4 regions of the Streptomyces sp. NPDC048566 genome follow, and region 4 is predicted to be linked to each of the others. Evidence: riboswitches for the same ligand, from Rfam matches in the RefSeq annotation. Region 4 holds a riboswitch; each other region holds the start of a gene.
The links. A riboswitch is a leader RNA that binds a small molecule or an ion and turns the genes downstream of it on or off. The one in region 4 is predicted to bind thiamine pyrophosphate.
Positions count from the first base shown of each region.

Region 1: another riboswitch for thiamine pyrophosphate. It lies ahead of ACGFS9_RS27675 (purine-cytosine permease family protein); the one in region 4 lies ahead of thiC (phosphomethylpyrimidine synthase ThiC).
Region 2: another riboswitch for thiamine pyrophosphate. It lies ahead of thiO (glycine oxidase ThiO); the one in region 4 lies ahead of thiC (phosphomethylpyrimidine synthase ThiC).
Region 3: another riboswitch for thiamine pyrophosphate. It lies ahead of ACGFS9_RS20745 (thiamine ABC transporter substrate binding subunit); the one in region 4 lies ahead of thiC (phosphomethylpyrimidine synthase ThiC).

Region 1 is NZ_JBICWL010000026.1:14,370-18,563, forward strand. Features, by position in the region: gene thiD (bifunctional hydroxymethylpyrimidine kinase/phosphomethylpyrimidine kinase) at 1-746, opposite strand, end outside; gene ACGFS9_RS27675 (purine-cytosine permease family protein) at 917-2,320, opposite strand; TPP riboswitch at 2,312-2,406, opposite strand; gene ACGFS9_RS27680 (alpha/beta fold hydrolase) at 2,643-3,464, shown strand; gene ACGFS9_RS27685 (aldo/keto reductase) at 3,574-4,194, shown strand, end outside.
Region 2 is NZ_JBICWL010000006.1:71,844-76,037, forward strand. Features, by position in the region: gene ACGFS9_RS12770 (Rv2175c family DNA-binding protein) at 1-288, opposite strand, end outside; gene ACGFS9_RS12775 (NAD(P)/FAD-dependent oxidoreductase) at 351-1,598, opposite strand; TPP riboswitch at 1,859-1,971, shown strand; gene thiO (glycine oxidase ThiO) at 1,969-3,147, shown strand; gene thiS (sulfur carrier protein ThiS) at 3,144-3,344, shown strand; gene ACGFS9_RS12790 (thiazole synthase) at 3,348-4,142, shown strand.
Region 3 is NZ_JBICWL010000013.1:95,439-99,632, reverse strand. Features, by position in the region: gene ACGFS9_RS20750 (ABC transporter permease) at 1-665, opposite strand, end outside; gene ACGFS9_RS20745 (thiamine ABC transporter substrate binding subunit) at 641-1,741, opposite strand; TPP riboswitch at 1,818-1,923, opposite strand; gene rlmN (23S rRNA (adenine(2503)-C(2))-methyltransferase RlmN) at 1,963-3,069, opposite strand; gene ACGFS9_RS20735 (hypothetical protein) at 3,506-4,018, shown strand.
Region 4 is NZ_JBICWL010000004.1:184,804-188,997, forward strand. Features, by position in the region: gene ACGFS9_RS09705 (DUF1801 domain-containing protein) at 1-1, shown strand, start outside; gene ACGFS9_RS09710 (VOC family protein) at 7-393, shown strand; gene thiC (phosphomethylpyrimidine synthase ThiC) at 484-2,304, opposite strand; TPP riboswitch at 2,297-2,453, opposite strand; gene ACGFS9_RS09720 (YibE/F family protein) at 2,525-4,186, shown strand.

The DNA.
Region 1 (4,194 bases), on a different contig from region 4:
CCGAGCGGGAATCCGGCCGCGATCGCCGCGGTGACGTACTCCTTGGCCCGCCGTACGGCGTCCGGCACCGCGCGGCCCTCGGCGAGGCCCACCGCGAGTGCCGAGGCCAGGGTGCAACCGGTGCCGTGCGTATGCCGGTTGTCGTGACGCGGCGCCCGCAGCCAGTGCTCGGCCGTCCCGTCGGTCAGCAGGTCGACCGCCTGACCCGGCAGGTGACCGCCCTTGACCAGCACCCAGCGCGGGCCGTACGCCAGCAGCCGGCCCGCGGCCCGCAGCATGCCCGCCTCGTCGGCCACCCGCACGCCCGTCAGCTGCGCCACCTCGTCCAGGTTCGGGGTGGCCACCGTGGCCCTCGGCAGCAGCCGGGTCCGCACCGCGTCGAGGGCGTCCTCCGCCAGCAGCCTGTCCCCGTGCTTGGAGACGCTCACCGGATCGACGACGACGGGCACGTCCGCGTCGGCCAGCAGCTCGGCGACCGTCGAGACCAGCGACGGCGACGCCAGCATGCCGGTCTTCACGGCCTGGACGCCGATGTCGTCGACGACGCTGCGGTACTGCGCGCGCACCGACTCCCCGGTCAGCTCCCAGGCACCCTGCACACCCACGGAGTTCTGCGCCGTGACCGCGGTGAGCACGCTCATCCCGTGGGCGCCGAGCGCCAGCATCGTCTTCAGGTCGGCCTGGATCCCGGCGCCTCCGCCGGAGTCCGATCCGGCGATCGTCAGGACACGGGGCGGCGTGGTCATGAGGGTGTTCCTCTCGGAGTACGGCACCGGTCCCGCCTGCCCGAGGGGCGGACGAACCGGCGCGAGGCGGAGGTCGGGGCCGTGCCGGGACCGGCGCGGCCCGGCGCTGGGGCGTGTCGCGCGCCCCCTCTGCCGCCCTCCGGGCGAACGAGGGACGTCGGCGACACGCCCTAGACCCGGCGGCGGCGCAACCGCAGCGGGGCGTAGAGGACGAGGGCGACGAGGAACGCCACGTAGTACGAGAGATCGGCGCCGTGCAGGGCGGCTGCCACCGGGCCCACGTACAGGCCGGTGTCCATGAACGGGACCGCGGCGGCGAAGGCGCCGGCGAAGGCGAGTACCGGCGGCCCCACGGCAGGACGCCGGGCCGACTCCTCGGCGAGGTCCGGCGGGGCGCCGCCGCGCTCGCGCGCACGCGCCGCCCAGTCCACGCCGACCACCGCGACGAACCCGGGAATCCAGTACCCCACGAACAGCAGGACGTTCTGGAAGCGGGCCGCGGTGTCGGCGGCGTGCATCCACAGGACGAGCGGGAAACCGAGCGCCGCGGCCACGGCGGCGGCCACCGGGCGCGGCATCCGCACCCCCAGCGTCTGGAGGGCCAGCGAACCGCTGTAGTCGTTCATCGCGTTGCTGCACACCGCCGCCAGCGCCACGGCGAGCAGCCCGAACGCGCCGGCCGCCCCGCCGCCCAGCACCCTCTCCACGCCCGCCGCCGTCTGGTCGGTGAGCACGGACGCGCCCCACAGGCCGAGCACCTGCACGGAGACGAACGACGCGACGAGACCGAGCAGCGTGCACCAGAACATCCGGGGGCGCGAGGTGGCGCGCGGCAGGTAGCGGCTGAAGTCACTCGCGTACGGGGCCCAGGACAGCGACAGGCTCAGCGCGACGGTACTGGTGAGCACGAAGGCGCCCGCCCGGTCGGCGCCGTGCGCGGAGCCCGTCGCGGCGGGGTGGACGCCGTCCAGCATGCGCCACGCGATCACCGCGAAGGCGACGGCGAGCACGAAGGTCATCACGATCTGGAGCCGGTGCACCGCTTCGTAGCCGAGGACGCCGAGCGCACCCTGCGCGGCCATCACGACGAGGACGCCGACCCAGAACGGCCAGCCGCACAGCCGTGCCAGCGCGTCCCCGCCGAACAGCCCGATCAGCGCGTCCCAGGCCACCGAGGACGCCCACTGCAACAGCCCGGGAAGCACCACCGCCCTGCCGAACGCAAGCCGTGCCAGGGGGAGTTGACCGATCCCGGTGAGGCTGCCCCAGGTGCACAGCACGGCGGTGGGCAGCGCTCCGACCACCGTCCCGAAGACCACGGCCGCCAGAGCGGTGCGGAAGTCCAGGCCGAGGGCGATGCCGATGGTCCCCGTGAACACACCCGTCATCGTCAGGTTCGGGGCGAACCACACGGTGAACAGCCGCCAGGGCCCGCCGTACCGGTTGGCCTCCGGCACCGGCCCGATGCCGTGGCCCTCCACCCGCAGGTCGCCGGGGGCGGCGGGCATCGCCCCGTCGAAGACGGCCGCCCGTGCGTCGACGGGCAGCCCGTCGGAAACATGCGCCGATGGCATGGAAGACATCCCTCCGCCAGTACGAACTGGTTCAGGTTCGACGGGTGTGATCTCAGCCCTCGGTCGGGGCACCCCGTGTCCGGTACGACGGACACACTAACCCCATCCCCGGGCTCGCGTGCACGGCGGACCCGCGCCCTCCGGCCGCCTGCGCGGACCACCCGGAACCCCGTGCCCCGCCCCCGTACACCTCACCGGACCCGGCCGGGCCGCCTGCAGCGCGCGGTGTGCCGCCCCTCGGTACTGTCGGAGGTGATCGCCGCCCGCTCTCTCGTTCCCGGGCTCCCGGACCCGGGTGGCCGGGCGGAAGGAGGCAGGCGCCGTGACCGTGATCTCCCTGAAGACCGCGCGACTGCGCGAGGGGCCGACCCTTCCGTACGCGGAGGCCGGCTACCCCGGCGGCACCCCGGTCGTGTTCGTGCACGGCCTCGCCGACTCCTGGTGGTCCTTCGAGCCGCTGCTGCGCCGGCTGCCGCCCTCCCTGCACGGGTACGCGCCCACCCAGCGCGGCCACGGAGACGCGGAACGGCCCCCGGACGGCTACGCCCCGGAGGACTTCGCCGCCGACCTCGTCGCCTTCCTCGACGCCGCCGAGATCCCGCGGGCCGTGCTCGTCGGGGCGTCCAGCGGAGGCATAGCCGCCCGCATCGTCGCGGGCAGCCACCCCGACCGCATCGCCGGACTCGCCCTGCTCGGCGTCCCCGCGACCCTCGCCGGCAACGCCGCCGCGGACGCCTGGGCGGAGCGGCTGGACGGCCTCGCCGACCCCGTGCCCCGCGCGTTCGCCGAGGAGTTCGTCGCCGCGATGTCGGCCGGCCCGCTCGCCCGGGGCTTCGCCGAGACGATGGTCGAGGAAGCCGTCAAAGTCCCCGTCCGCGTCTGGCGGGAGACCGCCCACGCGCTGCGCGACACCGACCTGCGCGCGACCCTCGGCGGCATCCTGGTCCCCACCCTGGTGGTCTGGGGGGAACAGGACCCGTTCCTGACCCGCGACGACCAGCAGACGATCCTCGACGCGGTGCACGGAGCGGCCTTCCTCTCCTACGAGGGCACGGGCCACGCCGTCCACTGGGAGCGGCCGGAACGCGTCCTCGCCGACCTCACCGCCTTCGCCACCCGGGTCGCGCCGGCCGGCCCGGCCTGAGCCGCGGGCCGGCGGACCCGGCCCGCGCATCGCCGCCCACGGCCGGCGGGCCGTGCCGCGGTGGCGGCGACCCCGCGCATCCCGCGGGAGCGTGTGCGAGACTGCCGCGATGACCGCAGAGACGATCACCGCGGCCGCCGCGGGCACCTGGACGCTGGGCGATCTCACCGTCAACCGCATCGGTTTCGGGGCCATGCGGCTGACCGGCAGCGCGGCCTTCCACCACGGCACGCCCAGCGAGCGGGACCGCTCGATCACCGTCCTGCGCACGGCGATCGCGTCGGGCGTCGACCACATCGACACCGCGGCCTTCTACTTCTCCGCGCTGCGCTCCGCCAACGAACTCATCAACAGCGCACTCGCCCCGTACCCCGACGACCTGGTCATCGCCACCAAGGTGGGGCCCTTCCGCGACTACTCGGGGGAGTGGGGGACCTCGGCCCGTCCGGACCAACTGCGCGCCCACGTCGAGGAGAACCTGCGCCAGCTCGGCCGTGACCACCTGGACCTCGTGTACCTGCGGCGGATGCGGCAGGCGTCCGTCGCCGAGCACTTCGGCGCCCTCGCCGAACTGCGCGAGGCCGGGCTCGTCCGGCACCTCGGCCTGTCCGACGTCTCGGTCACCCACCTGGAGGAGGCCCGCGTCATCGCGCCCGTGGTCGCCGTCCAGAACCGCTACGGACTCGGCGGCACCACAGAGGCCGACGAGGACCTGCTGCGGGTCTGCGGC
Region 2 (4,194 bases), on a different contig from region 4:
GGGGTCGGGGGTGAAGAGCCATTCGAGGGCCTCTTCGTCGGTGAAGCCGTCGTCCCGCAGGAGCGTCAGGGTGCCGGACAGGCCCTTGACGACCTTCTGCTCGTTCCCGTCGATGAAGGCGGCGGGGACGTGCAGCGCGCGGTTCTCACCACGGCGTACGGCGATCAGCTGGCCGTCCTTGACCAGCTGCCGGACGCGGGTCACCTCGACGCCGAACTGCTCGGCGATGTCGGGGAGGGTGAGCCAGGCGGGGACGAGAGCATCGATCTTTGCGTCAATCTCGGTCACGGGACAAGCCTGCCATCCCGGACCGACAGTCGGAAGCCGAGGGCGTCCGACCCGGGACGGGCTCAGGCGGGCGGGGTCTGCGCGGTGGCCGTCTTCAGCGGCCTCGACGGGTCCGCGAGCAGCGGCGCGTCCATGAGGGCCCCCGCCTCGATGAGCCGCCGGCCCTGCGCCAGATCCCTCGGGCGGCCCACCGCCAGCAGGGCGACCAGGCGTGTCCCGCGCAGCCAGCACACCGACCAGGCGGCGCCCGCGGGGTCGCCCCGCCACACCAGCTCGTCGGCGGGCGTGTGGTGGCCGACGTACTGCACGAAACGACCGAACTGCTCGGACCAGAAGTAGGGCACCGGGTCGTAGGCGGCGGGCGTCGCTCCCACGATGTTGGCGGCGACGGTGCGGGGCCCCTGGAGCGCGTTGTCCCAGTGGTGGACCAGGAGGCGGTCCTCGTAGCGTCCGGACGGGAAGGAGGCGCAGTCGCCGACGGCGTACACGTCCGGCAGCGAGGTGCGCAGGTGGGCGTCGGCGAGGATCTCCCGGTCGGCTCCGAGGGCGATGCCGGAGCCGGCGATCCAGCCGGTCGCGGGCCGCGCGCCGATCCCGACGACCACGGCGCCCGCGGGCACCCGGGAGCCGTCGTCCAGCACCACGGCCCCCGGCTCGACGCGCTCCACGCGGGTGCGCGTGCGCAGCGTGGCCCCGCTGTCGGCGTACCAGGCGGCCATCGGGGCGGCCACCTCGGCGGGCAGCACGGCGGCCAGCGGCCGGTCGGCGGCCTCGACGACGGTCACCGCGCAGCCCGCCTCACGCGCCGCGGTGGCGAACTCGGCGCCGATCCAGCCCGCTCCGACGACCACGATGCCCTGCCGGCCCAGCAGGACGGGGCGCAGCCGTTCGGCGTCGTCCAGCGTGCGCAGCAGGTGCACTCCCGGCAGTCCCTCCGCGCCGGGGAGACGGATGGGTTCGGCGCCGGTCGCCACGACCAGGACGTCGTAGGGGACGGGCCCCGCGGCGGTGTCGAGTTCGTGGTCCGCGGCGCGCACGCCGAGGGCCTCCAGGCCGAGCCGCAGCTCGATGTCGAGGGCCGCGAAGTCGACGTCGAGGGCCGCGCCGTCCGCCGTGCCGAGCAGGACCGCCTTGGACAGCGGCGGCCGGTCGTAGGGCTGGTGGGGCTCCGCTCCGATCAGCGTGACGGTGCCGGTGAACCCCTGTTCGCGCAGGGCGACCGCCGTCTGCACCCCGGCCATGCCCGCGCCCACCACCACGACCCGCCGCGCGGTGGACCCCTGCGCCTTCGCCTGCGTCTGCTCGCTCACCAGATCACCATAGACACCTGACGTTGCGTCAGTCATCGCTCACGTCCGGTGATCCGCCGCACAGCGGCCGGCGGAAAAGGCGCCCCCGCGGACGGCGGCCGCTCCCGGCCGCCGGGCACGGCCGGCGGCCGGACGCGGCGGACACCCGGACCGCCCCCGCGCCGAGGGCCCGCTCCGCCGCGGAGCACGGAGCCGTCCGCCCGGGCGCCGGGCCGAGGCTCCCTTACCGGCTCGCGGGGCGCGGGCTAGGGTGGCGGACGCAAAGCACTCGCGGGAGCCCGGCGCAACGGGCTGAGAGGGAGGCTGGGGCGGCCTCCGACCGTACGAACCTGATCCGGGTCATGCCGGCGAAGGGAGGGGCTGGACGCCCATGTCGCCTACACACTCGTCCACACGACCGTCCGACGTCCTCGTCATCGGGGGCGGGATCATCGGCCTGGTCACGGCCTGGCGGGCCGCGCAGCGCGGACTCGCCACCGCGCTCGTCGATCCCGAGCCCGGCGGTGGGGCCGCGCAGGTCGCGGCCGGGATGCTCGCCGCCGTCACCGAACTGCACTACGGCGAGGAGACCCTGCTCGGGCTCAACCTCGCCTCGGCGCGCCGCTACCCGGAGTTCGTCGCCGAGCTCACCGAGGCGAGCGGCCGGGACCCGGGCCACCGGCAGTGCGGCACCCTGGCGGTCGCGCTGGACGCCGACGACCGCGCCCACCTGCGGGACCTGCACGCGCTGCAGAGCCGCTGCGGACTGGCGTCGCAGTGGCTGACAGGCCGGGAGTGCCGCCGCCTGGAGCCGATGCTCGCCCCCGGGGTGCGCGGCGGCCTGCGGGTCGACGGCGACCACCAGATCGACCCGCGGCGCCTCGCCGCGGCCCTGCTCACGGCGTGCGAGCGGGCCGGGGTGCGCCTGCACCGGACCTGGGCGCAGCGGCTGACCGTCGACCGCGACCGGGCCACCGGGGTGGTGACCGCCGACGGCACGGCGCTCGGCGCGGGCCGGGTGGTGCTCGCGGCCGGAAGCCTGAGCGGCCGGCTGGAAGGCGTCCCGGCCGACGTCCTGCCGCCGGTCCGTCCGGTGAAGGGCCAGGTGCTCCGGCTGGCGGTGCCGCGCGACCGCCCGCCGCTGCTGAACCGCACGGTGCGGGCCGTGGTCCGCGGCAGCCACGTCTACCTGGTGCCGCGGGAGAACGGCGAGCTCGTCGTGGGCGCGACCAGCGAGGAACTGGGCTGGGACACGACGGTGACGGCGGGCGGCGTGTACGAGCTGCTGCGCGACGCCCACGAGCTGGTCCCCGGGATCACCGAGCTGCCGCTCACCGAGACCCGCGCGGGCCTGCGCCCCGGCTCCCCCGACAACGCGCCGCTGCTCGGCCCCACCGCACTGGAGGGTCTGCTGCTGGCCACCGGCCACTTCCGCAACGGGGTGCTGCTCACCCCGGTCACCGGCGACGTGCTGGCGCACGTCCTGACCACCGGCGAACTCCCCGCCGAAGCCCGCCCGTTCTCCCCCCGGCGCTTCGGCGCCTCCGCCCTCTCGGAGCAGCCCGCATGAACATCGTCGTCAACGGAGAGCGGCGGCGGATCGCCGCCGGGACCGCTCTCGACGCCCTCGTCGCGACCCTCACCCCGGCGCCCTCGGGGGTGGCCGCCGCCCTGAACGAGACCGTCGTCCCCCGCGGACGGTGGTCGTCCACGGCGCTGGCCGAGGGCGACCGCGTCGAGGTCCTCACCGCCGTACAAGGAGGCTGACCGATGGCCGACGACCCCTTCCTCCTCGGAGGCGGCAGCTACACCTCCCGGCTCGTCATGGGCACGGGCGGGGCGCCCAGCCTCGACGTGCTGGAGCGCGCCCTGGTGGCGTCCGGCACGGAGCTGACGACCGTCGCGATGCGGCGGGTGGACCCGTCCGTGCACGGTTCGGTGCTGTCGGTGCTGGACCGGCTCGGCATCCGCGTGCTGCCGAACACGGCCGGCTGCCACACCGCCGGCGAGGCCGTCCTCACCGCACGCCTCGCGCGCGAGGCGCTCGGCACCGACCTGGTCAAACTGGAGGTCATCGCCGACGAGCGCACCCTGCTACCCGATCCGGTGGAGCTGCTCGACGCGGCGGAGACCCTCGTCGACGACGGCTTCACCGTGCTGCCCTACACCAACGACGACCCGGTGCTCGCCCGCAAGCTGGAGGACGTGGGCTGCGCGGCGGTCATGCCCCTCGGCTCGCCCATCGGCTCCGGGCTGGGCATCCGCAACCCGCACAACTTCGAGCTGATCGTCGAGCGCGCGCGGGTACCGGTGATTCTGGACGCCGGGGCCGGTACGGCCTCGGACGCGGCGCTCGCGATGGAGCTGGGCTGCGCGGGCGTGATGCTCGCCTCGGCGGTGACGCGCGCCCAGGAGCCGGTGCTGATGGCGGAGGCGATGCGGCACGCGGTGGAGGGTGGCCGGCTGGCCCGGCGGGCGGGGCGCATCCCGCGCCGGCACTTCGCCTCCGCCTCCTCCCCCACCGAGGGCCGGGCGGACCTGGACCCGGAGCGGCCGGCCTTCTGACCGGGGCGACGGCCCGCGCGGCGGCGCCCCTCTCGGCGGGCGCGGGCGGGCC
Region 3 (4,194 bases), on a different contig from region 4:
GAGGTGAAGGTGAAGAGGAAGACCATGAGGGCGGCGGCGGCCACGGCCGGGGCGAGGGCCGGGAGCGTCACCCTGCGCCAGGCGGCGAGGCGGGAGGCGCCCAGCATCCGGGCGGCCTCCTCCTGGCGCGGGTCGAGCTGCGACCAGAGGCCGCCCACGGTCCGCACCACGACCGCGTAGTTGAAGAAGACGTGCGCGAGCAGGATCGCCCACACCGTGGTGTCCAGGCGGACGCCCCACAGCTCGTCGAGGAGTCCGCCCCGGCCGACGAGCGCGAGGAACGCCGTGCCCACGACGACGGTCGGCAGGACGAAGGGCACGGTCACCACGGCCCGCAGGACCTGCTTTCCGGGGAAGTCCAGGCGCGCCAGGACGTAGGCGCCGGGCAGCGCGACCAGCAGGGTGAGCGCCGTGGAGGCCAGCGCCTGCCAGGTGGTGAACCACAGCACGTGCCGGATGTCGGGCCGGGCCGCCACGTCCACGATGCGGCCGAACCGCCAGCCACCGTCGCCGTGGAGCCCGCGCGCGACGATCGCGCTCACGGGATAGGCGAAGAACACCGCGAAGAACGCGACGGGCAGGGCCATCAGGCCGAGCCGCGCCGCGTTCCGCCGGCGGGCCGCGCGCGGGGCGCCCTCGGCTACTTGAGGACGAGCGAGGTCCACGACGTGACCCACTGGTCGCGGTCGGCGGCGATCTTCGCGGGAGCCAGCGTGTGGGGGTCCTTGGCCTGCGGTCCGAACTCCGTGAACTCCTCGGGCACCCGCGCGGTGCCGGTGACCGGGTACACGAACATGTTGAGCGGCATGTCCTCCTGGAACTCCTTGGTGAGCAGGAAGTCCAGGAGCGCCTTGCCGCCCTCGCTGTTCCCGGCGTTGCTCAGCAGGCCGGCGTACTCGACCTGGCGGAAGCAGGTGCCGTCCACGACGCCGGTGGGAGCAGTGTCGGGCCTGGGGTCGGCGTAGACGACCTCGGCGGGCGGCGACGAGGCGTAGGAGACGACGAGGGGACGGTCCCCCTTGGCCTTCCGGCCGCCCGCGGACCCGGAGAACTCGTCGTTGTAGGCCTGCTCCCAGCCGTCCACGACCTTCACGCCGTTGGCCTTGAGCTTCTTCCAGTAGCCCTGCCACCCGTCGTCGCCGTACTGCGCCGCGGTGCCGAGCAGGAAGCCGAGGCCGGGCGAGGAGGTCGAGGCGTTCTCGGTGACGAGGAGGTCCTTGTAGGCGGGCTTGACCAGGTCGTCGAAGGACCGCGGCGGCGCGAGGTGGTGCTTCGCGAAGTACGCCTTGTCGTAGTTGACGCAGATGTCGCCCGAGTCGACCGGCGTGACGCGGTGCTTGTCCCCGTCCACGCGGTACCGGTCGGCGATCCCGGCGGAGCCCTTCGCCTCGTAGGACTGGAACAGCCCGTTGTCGAGGGCCCGGCTCAGCAGGGTGTTGTCCACGCCGAAGAAGACGTCGCCCTGCGGGTTGTCCTTGGTCAGGATGGCCTTGTTGACCGCCTGCCCGGCGTCGCCGTCCTTCAGGACGCGGACCGTGTACCCGGACCGCTTCTCGAAGTCGGCGAGCACGTTCTTGGAGACGGCCCACGAGTCGTGGGTGACGAGCGTGACGGTCTTCTTCCCGCCCGAGGCGCCGGCGTCGGCGTCGGACGAGCCGCACGCCGACAGCACGGGCAGGGTGACGAGGCTCAGCCCGACGGCCGTGGCCGCGAGCCGCCTGCTGCTGGTGATGGTGCTCACTGATTCCTCCTGGGTGACCAGGAGAAGACGCGGCCCTGCCCGGGACCTCTGACGGTTCCCGGGCAGGGCGCAACAGCTTGAGTGATGACCGAACTTCCTACCCAGAATGACCTGGGCAAGGTTCAGAGGGTCTGCGGTCTGTCCCGCACTCTCAGCGCTGTGGCGCTCCCCTGTCGGAATATGAAGTTGACTGATGCCGGTTGGCCGTGACGGTTATCAGACTACCGCTCGGTCGCGGCGAGCTGACCGCACGCCCCGTCGATCTCCTGACCGCGGGTGTCCCGGACGGTGACCGGCACGCCGTGGGCCGCGATGGCCGCGACGAACGCCTTCTCGTCCTCGGGCCGCGAGGCCGTCCACTTCGACCCCGGGGTCGGGTTCAGCGGGATGAGGTTGACGTGGACCGGCTTGCCCTTGAGCATCCGGCCGAGCCGGTCGCCGCGCCACGCCTGGTCGTTGATGTCGCGGATCAGGGCGTACTCGATGGACAGGCGCCGCCCGGACTTCGCGGCGTACTCCCATCCGGCGTCGAGCACCTCGCGAACCTTCCACCGGGTGTTCACGGGGACGAGGGTGTCGCGCAGCTCGTCGTCCGGGGCGTGCAGGGAGATCGCCAGCCGGCACTTGAGGCCCTCGTCGGCGAAGCGGTTGATGGCCGGCACCAGACCCACGGTCGAGACGGTGATGCCGCGCTGCGAGAGGCCGAGGCCGTCCGGCTCCGGGTCGGTCAGGGCGCGGATCGCGCCGACCACCCGCTTGTAGTTGGCCAGCGGCTCGCCCATGCCCATGAAGACGATGTTGCTGAGCCGGGCCGGGCCGCCGGGGATCTCGCCGTCGCGCAGCGCCCGCATCCCGTCGACGATCTGGTGCACGATCTCGCCGGTCGACAGGTTCCGGTCGAGCCCGGCCTGTCCCGTGGCGCAGAAGGGGCAGTTCATCCCGCAGCCCGCCTGCGAGCTGATGCACATGGTCACCCGGTCCGGGTAGCGCATCAGGACGGACTCGACGAGCGTGCCGTCGAAGAGCCGCCACAGCGTCTTGCGGGTGGTGTCCTGGTCGGTGGACAGGTGCCGGACGACCGTCATCAGCTCCGGAAGCAGCGCCTCCTGGAGCCTTCCGCGCGAGGCGGCCGGGATGTCCGTCCACTGCTCGGGGTCGTGGGCGTACCGGGCGAAGTAGTGCTGTGAGAGCTGCTTGGCGCGAAACGGCTTCTCACCGATCGCGGCAACCGCCTCCTTGCGCTCGGCGGGCGTGAGATCGGCGAGGTGCCGCGGCGGCTTCTTGGCTCCGCGCGGCGCGACAAAGGTGAGTTCTCCGGGCTTCGGCATAACCCCACCAGTGTCGCAGATCCAATCGGGTGACCTGCGGCTCAAGGTCTGGGGGCCTGTCGCTGGCGGTCGCCATCTGTCGTTGCCGATCCGCCTCGCACGGCCCACAGACGGCCCAGGCGGTCGTCCGTCCTTCTTCTGTGGCTCGCACGGTACGACGTCAGACCAATCAACCGACGTGCACCAATGATCAACAGCAGTTCGAACACTTAGCCACAGCGTTCAACGAACTCCAAGTTCCACGTTGATTCATAGAGTGTTTGTTCGATGCGTGCGGTTCGATTAATTTGCCTGTTTTCTCCTGTATGACACTTTTGCTTGCTACATTCCAAGGTCAAGAGGTCTCTGAGTTAGGTAATCCTCGGCTGACTCCCACGTTGAGCGTTCAGAAGTTGCCACGCGTTCGTCGCGTTCAGATGTGCTAACCTTCGGGATCATGGCAGAGGACCAAGCACTTCGGGACGCATTGGGGGTGGCGCAGCGGCAACTCCTGGAGGCGGAGACTGAACTCCGTGAAGTACAGGAGCGCGTGCGCAACCTGCGGTCCGTCGTGTACGGACTCAAGCAGATCTTTGAGCCGGGGGATGCGGGACGTGTGACCGACTCCGTCGGCGCCGACTCAAGCGAGCCTCGCGCCAAGCGCAGGCGGGGCCACGGAGCGGAGGGGGCGGTAACCGCCTCGGTGCGACGGGCCGTACAACTCCTGACAGAAGCCGGCCGTCCGATGCGGATGTCCGAGATCACCGAAGAGTGGCAGAACCGGGGATGGGTCAACCCGGACTGGAAGGCGCCGAAATCGGCTATCAACATGATCTTCCAGCGCGCCCTGAAGGTAGGGCTTGTGGGCCGTATGCCCGACCGCTCGTGGGTCCTACGAACGGACGTGACACAGGCTGACGGCCCCACCGACGGTCAGGCCCCGCTTTTCCAAGGGGGCGAGGACCATTAAGTGGCTCCGTCCGGTACTGCTACCGGGGCACCCACACCGCTCCGCACTCCATGCAGTGAGGTTGGCCGGCGTACCCGGAAATGGTGCCGTCCTGGCGAAGGCACACGGCTCCCTGCTGCGAGCTGTTCGGCACTCGCAATTCGAACCAGCCACTGCCGCACGAACAGGTAGCGGAG
Region 4 (4,194 bases):
ACCCCCGTGCGCGTGAAGGCCTTCGACCACCTGGTCCTCACCGTCGAGGACGTCGAACGGTCCCTGGAGTTCTACGTCGGGCTGCTGGGCCTGGAGCCGGTGCGCGTCACCGAGTGGCGCCTCGGGCAGGCCCCGTTCCCGTCGGTGCGGGTCACCGGGGAGACCATCATCGATCTCGTCGCCGGAGTCCGCGCGGGGACCAACGTCGACCACATCTGCCTCGCCGTGGAGCCGCTCGACTGGGACGAGGTGATCGCCGCCGGCACCTTCACCGTGGTCGACGGTCCCGGCCCGCGCTTCGGCGCGCGCGGTACGGCCACCTCGCTGTACGTGCGCGACCCGGACGGCAACACCGTGGAGCTTCGCTGGTATCCGCAGGACAGCCCGGCATGACCGCCCGCGCCGCCCGCCCCGGCCGGGGCGCATCCGCCCCGGGCGCGGTCCGGGCAGGCTCACCTCCCCGGACCGCGCCCCGCGACCGGGTCAGTCGGCCAACGGCAGGTAGACCCGGTTGCCCGCCGCCGCGAACTCGCGCGACTTCTGGAGCATGCCCTCGGAGATCTCCTCCGCCGACGCACCCTCGGCGGTGTCCCCGCCGAACCGCTCGTTGATGCTCTGGCTGATCTTCATGGAGCAGAACTTCGGACCGCACATGGAGCAGAAGTGGGCCGTCTTGGCCGGCTCGGCGGGCAGCGTCTCGTCGTGGAACTCCCGTGCCGTGTCCGGGTCGAGGGCCAGATTGAACTGGTCCTCCCACCGGAACTCGAAGCGGGCGTCGGACAACGCGTCGTCCCAGTCCTGAGCACCGGGGTGGCCCTTGGCGAGATCGGCCGCGTGAGCGGCGATCTTGTACGTGATGACCCCGGTCTTGACGTCGTCACGGTTGGGCAGGCCCAGGTGCTCCTTGGGCGTCACGTAGCAGAGCATGGCGGTGCCCCACCAAGCGATCATGGCGGCACCGATACCGGAGGTGATGTGGTCGTACGCGGGCGCGACGTCGGTGGTCAGCGGGCCGAGCGTATAGAACGGAGCTTCATCGCAGATCTCCTGCTGAAGGTCGATGTTCTCCTTGATCTTGTGCATCGGGACGTGTCCCGGGCCTTCGATCATCGTCTGTACGTGGAAACGCTTCGCGACCGTGTTGAGTTCCCCGAGTGTCCTCAACTCGGCGAACTGCGCGGCGTCGTTGGCGTCCGCGATGGATCCGGGCCGCAGGCCGTCGCCGAGGGAGTACGTGACGTCGTACGCGGCGAGGATCTCGCAGAGTTCCTCGAAGTTCTCGTACAGGAACGACTCCTTGTGGTGCGCCAGGCACCAGGCGGCCATGATCGAACCGCCGCGCGAGACGATGCCGGTCTTGCGGTTCGCGGTGAGCGGCACGTACGCCAGGCGGACACCCGCGTGGACCGTCATGTAGTCCACACCCTGTTCGGCCTGCTCGACGACCGTGTCCTTGTAGATCTCCCAGGTGAGTTCCTCGGCCCGGCCGTCGACCTTCTCCAACGCCTGGTACAGCGGGACCGTTCCGATGGGCACGGGGGAATTGCGCAGCACCCACTCGCGCGTGGTGTGGATGTTGCGCCCGGTGGACAGGTCCATGACGGTGTCGGCGCCCCATCGGGTCGCCCAGGTCATCTTCTCGACCTCCTCCTCGATGGAGGAGGTGACGGCCGAATTGCCGATGTTGGCGTTGACCTTCACCAGGAACCGCTTGCCGATGATCATCGGCTCGATCTCGGGGTGGTTGACGTTGGCGGGCAGCACCGCCCGGCCTGCGGCGATCTCCGCCCGGACGATCTCGGGCTCGACGTTCTCCCGGACCGCCACGAACTCCATCTCCGGAGTGATCTCGCCGCGTCGCGCGTACGCGAGCTGCGTGACCGCCTGCCCCGAGCGCCCTCGCCGCGGCAGCCGGGGACGCCCGGGAAAGACGGCGTCGAGATTGCGCAGACCGCCCCGCGGCGCGGTGTGCTTGATTCCGTCGTCCTCGGGACGAACGGGTCGGCCCGCGTACTCCTCCGTGTCGCCGCGAGCGATGATCCAGTTCTCCCGCACCGGCGCCAGGCCCCGGCGCACATCGGTGTCGATGGACGGATCGGTGTACGGGCCGGAGGTGTCGTACAGCGTCACGGACTGCCCGTTCGTCAGGTGAACCTGACGGACCGGCACCCGCAGGTCGGGCCGCGAACCCTCGACGTACGCCTTGTGCCAGCCGATGGACTTCCCTGCCTCCTCGCCTCCGGACGGCGACGTGGCACCGTCCGACTGGCTGGAGGCAGGCGTGTTGACGTCCTTGATGGTCATGAGACCTACTCCCTACGCCGGCATTACCCGGTAACAGGTTCGGCGGTCGACGCAGCGGCTTCCGTTCACCGATGTTTCATGTGAAACATCGCGAAGACGGAGGTCAGCGCCCTCTCAGCCCGGTGCTCCGAGCTCCCGCGTGTACAAAGGTGCCACCACGCTAGCGTCATATCTGGCGCGGTGAACAGGGGGCCCTTGCCGTTCTTGCGATGATCGGTCGGTGACAACGACCCAGCAGCCCTCGTTCCCACCGTCCGAGCCGCCGCGCCGTCGAGGCGCCGGCGACGGCCGTGGACATGGTCCCGGTGCCGGTCAGGGGCATGGGCCGGGGTCCGCGTACGGCCACCGGCACGACACCGGGCAGGGAACGGCTCATGACCCCGCGGTCGGCGGCGGGAACGGCGGCCTCCTCGACGACAAGCCCGGTCCCGGACCGTACGACGGCCGCGGACCGGGCCAGGGCGGTGCACCGGGCCCCGGTGACGGTCACGGACCGGTCTCCGGTGGCGGACACGGGCAGGGCCCGGGTGACGGCCGGGGGCGCGGGTCGGGGGGCGGACACGGGCACGGCCCGAGCGGTGGACACGGCCACACGCACAGCCACGGCCCCGCAGCGCCCGTATCGATGCGTCTGCGCAGGGTCATCGCCGCGGTTCTGATCCCTTTCGCGGCCGCTGTCGCCGTGGGACTCGTGGTGTTGTGGCCCGGTGGCGCCCCGGCCCACGAGCGCACCGGTGTCGGTTTCGACCGGCAGACGCAGAACGCGACCGTCACGAAGGTCGTCGAGGTGGACTGCGCCTCCGTGAACGCCTCCGGGGGGACCCCGGGCGGTGACACCTCCGCACCGGAAGGCTCCTTGGGCCGGCAGCAGGCGAAGGGTGCGTGCAAGCGGGCGACCATCCGGATCGGTTCCGGAAAGGACACGGGCCGCACGTTCACCGAGATCGTCCAGCCGGACCAGTCACGGCAGTTGCACCGCGGCGAGAAGGTCATCGTCGCCTACGAGCCCTCTGCCCCCGAGAACCTCCAGTACTCGGTGACCGACGCGAACCGCCGGCTGCCCCTCTCCCTGCTCGCCGGCCTGTTCGCCGTGGTCGTCGTGGTGGTGGGCCGGATGCGGGGCATCATGGCGCTGATCGCCCTCGCCATCAGTTTCCTGATCCTGAACTTCTTCATCCTCCCCGCGATCCTTCAGGGGTCGAACCCGCTGATCGTGGCGGTCGTCGGCTCCAGCGCGATCATGCTGATCGCCCTCTACCTGTGTCACGGACTGTCGGCCCGGACCTCGGTGGCGGTGGTCGGCACGCTCCTGTCGCTGCTGCTGATCGGCATCCTCGGCTCGGTCTTCATCGACTGGGCCTTCCTGACCGGCAACACGGACGACAGCACCGGGCTGATCCACGGCCTGTACCCGGCCATCGACATGAGCGGTCTGCTGCTGGCCGGTGTCATCATCGGTTCGCTCGGTGTGCTCGACGACGTGACGGTGACACAGACGTCCGCGGTCTGGGAACTGCACGAGGCGAATCCCACCATGGGATGGCGCGGTCTCTATCGAGCGGGAATCCGGATCGGCCGGGACCACATCGCCTCGGTGGTCAACACCCTCGTCCTGGCCTACGCGGGCGCCGCGCTGCCGCTGCTGCTGCTGTTCTCGATCGCGCAGAGCAGCGTGGGCACGGTCGCCAACAGCGAACTCGTCGCCGAGGAGATCGTGCGCACGCTCGTGGGGTCGATCGGTCTGGTCGCCGCCGTGCCCGTGACGACCGCACTGGCCGCTCTGGTGGTCGCGGCCGACCGCACGGGAGGCCCGGCCGCCCCGCAACCGGCTGCGTCCGGGTCACCCGCGAAGAGCGGAAAGGGACGGCGGCGCAAACGCTGACCCCTGGT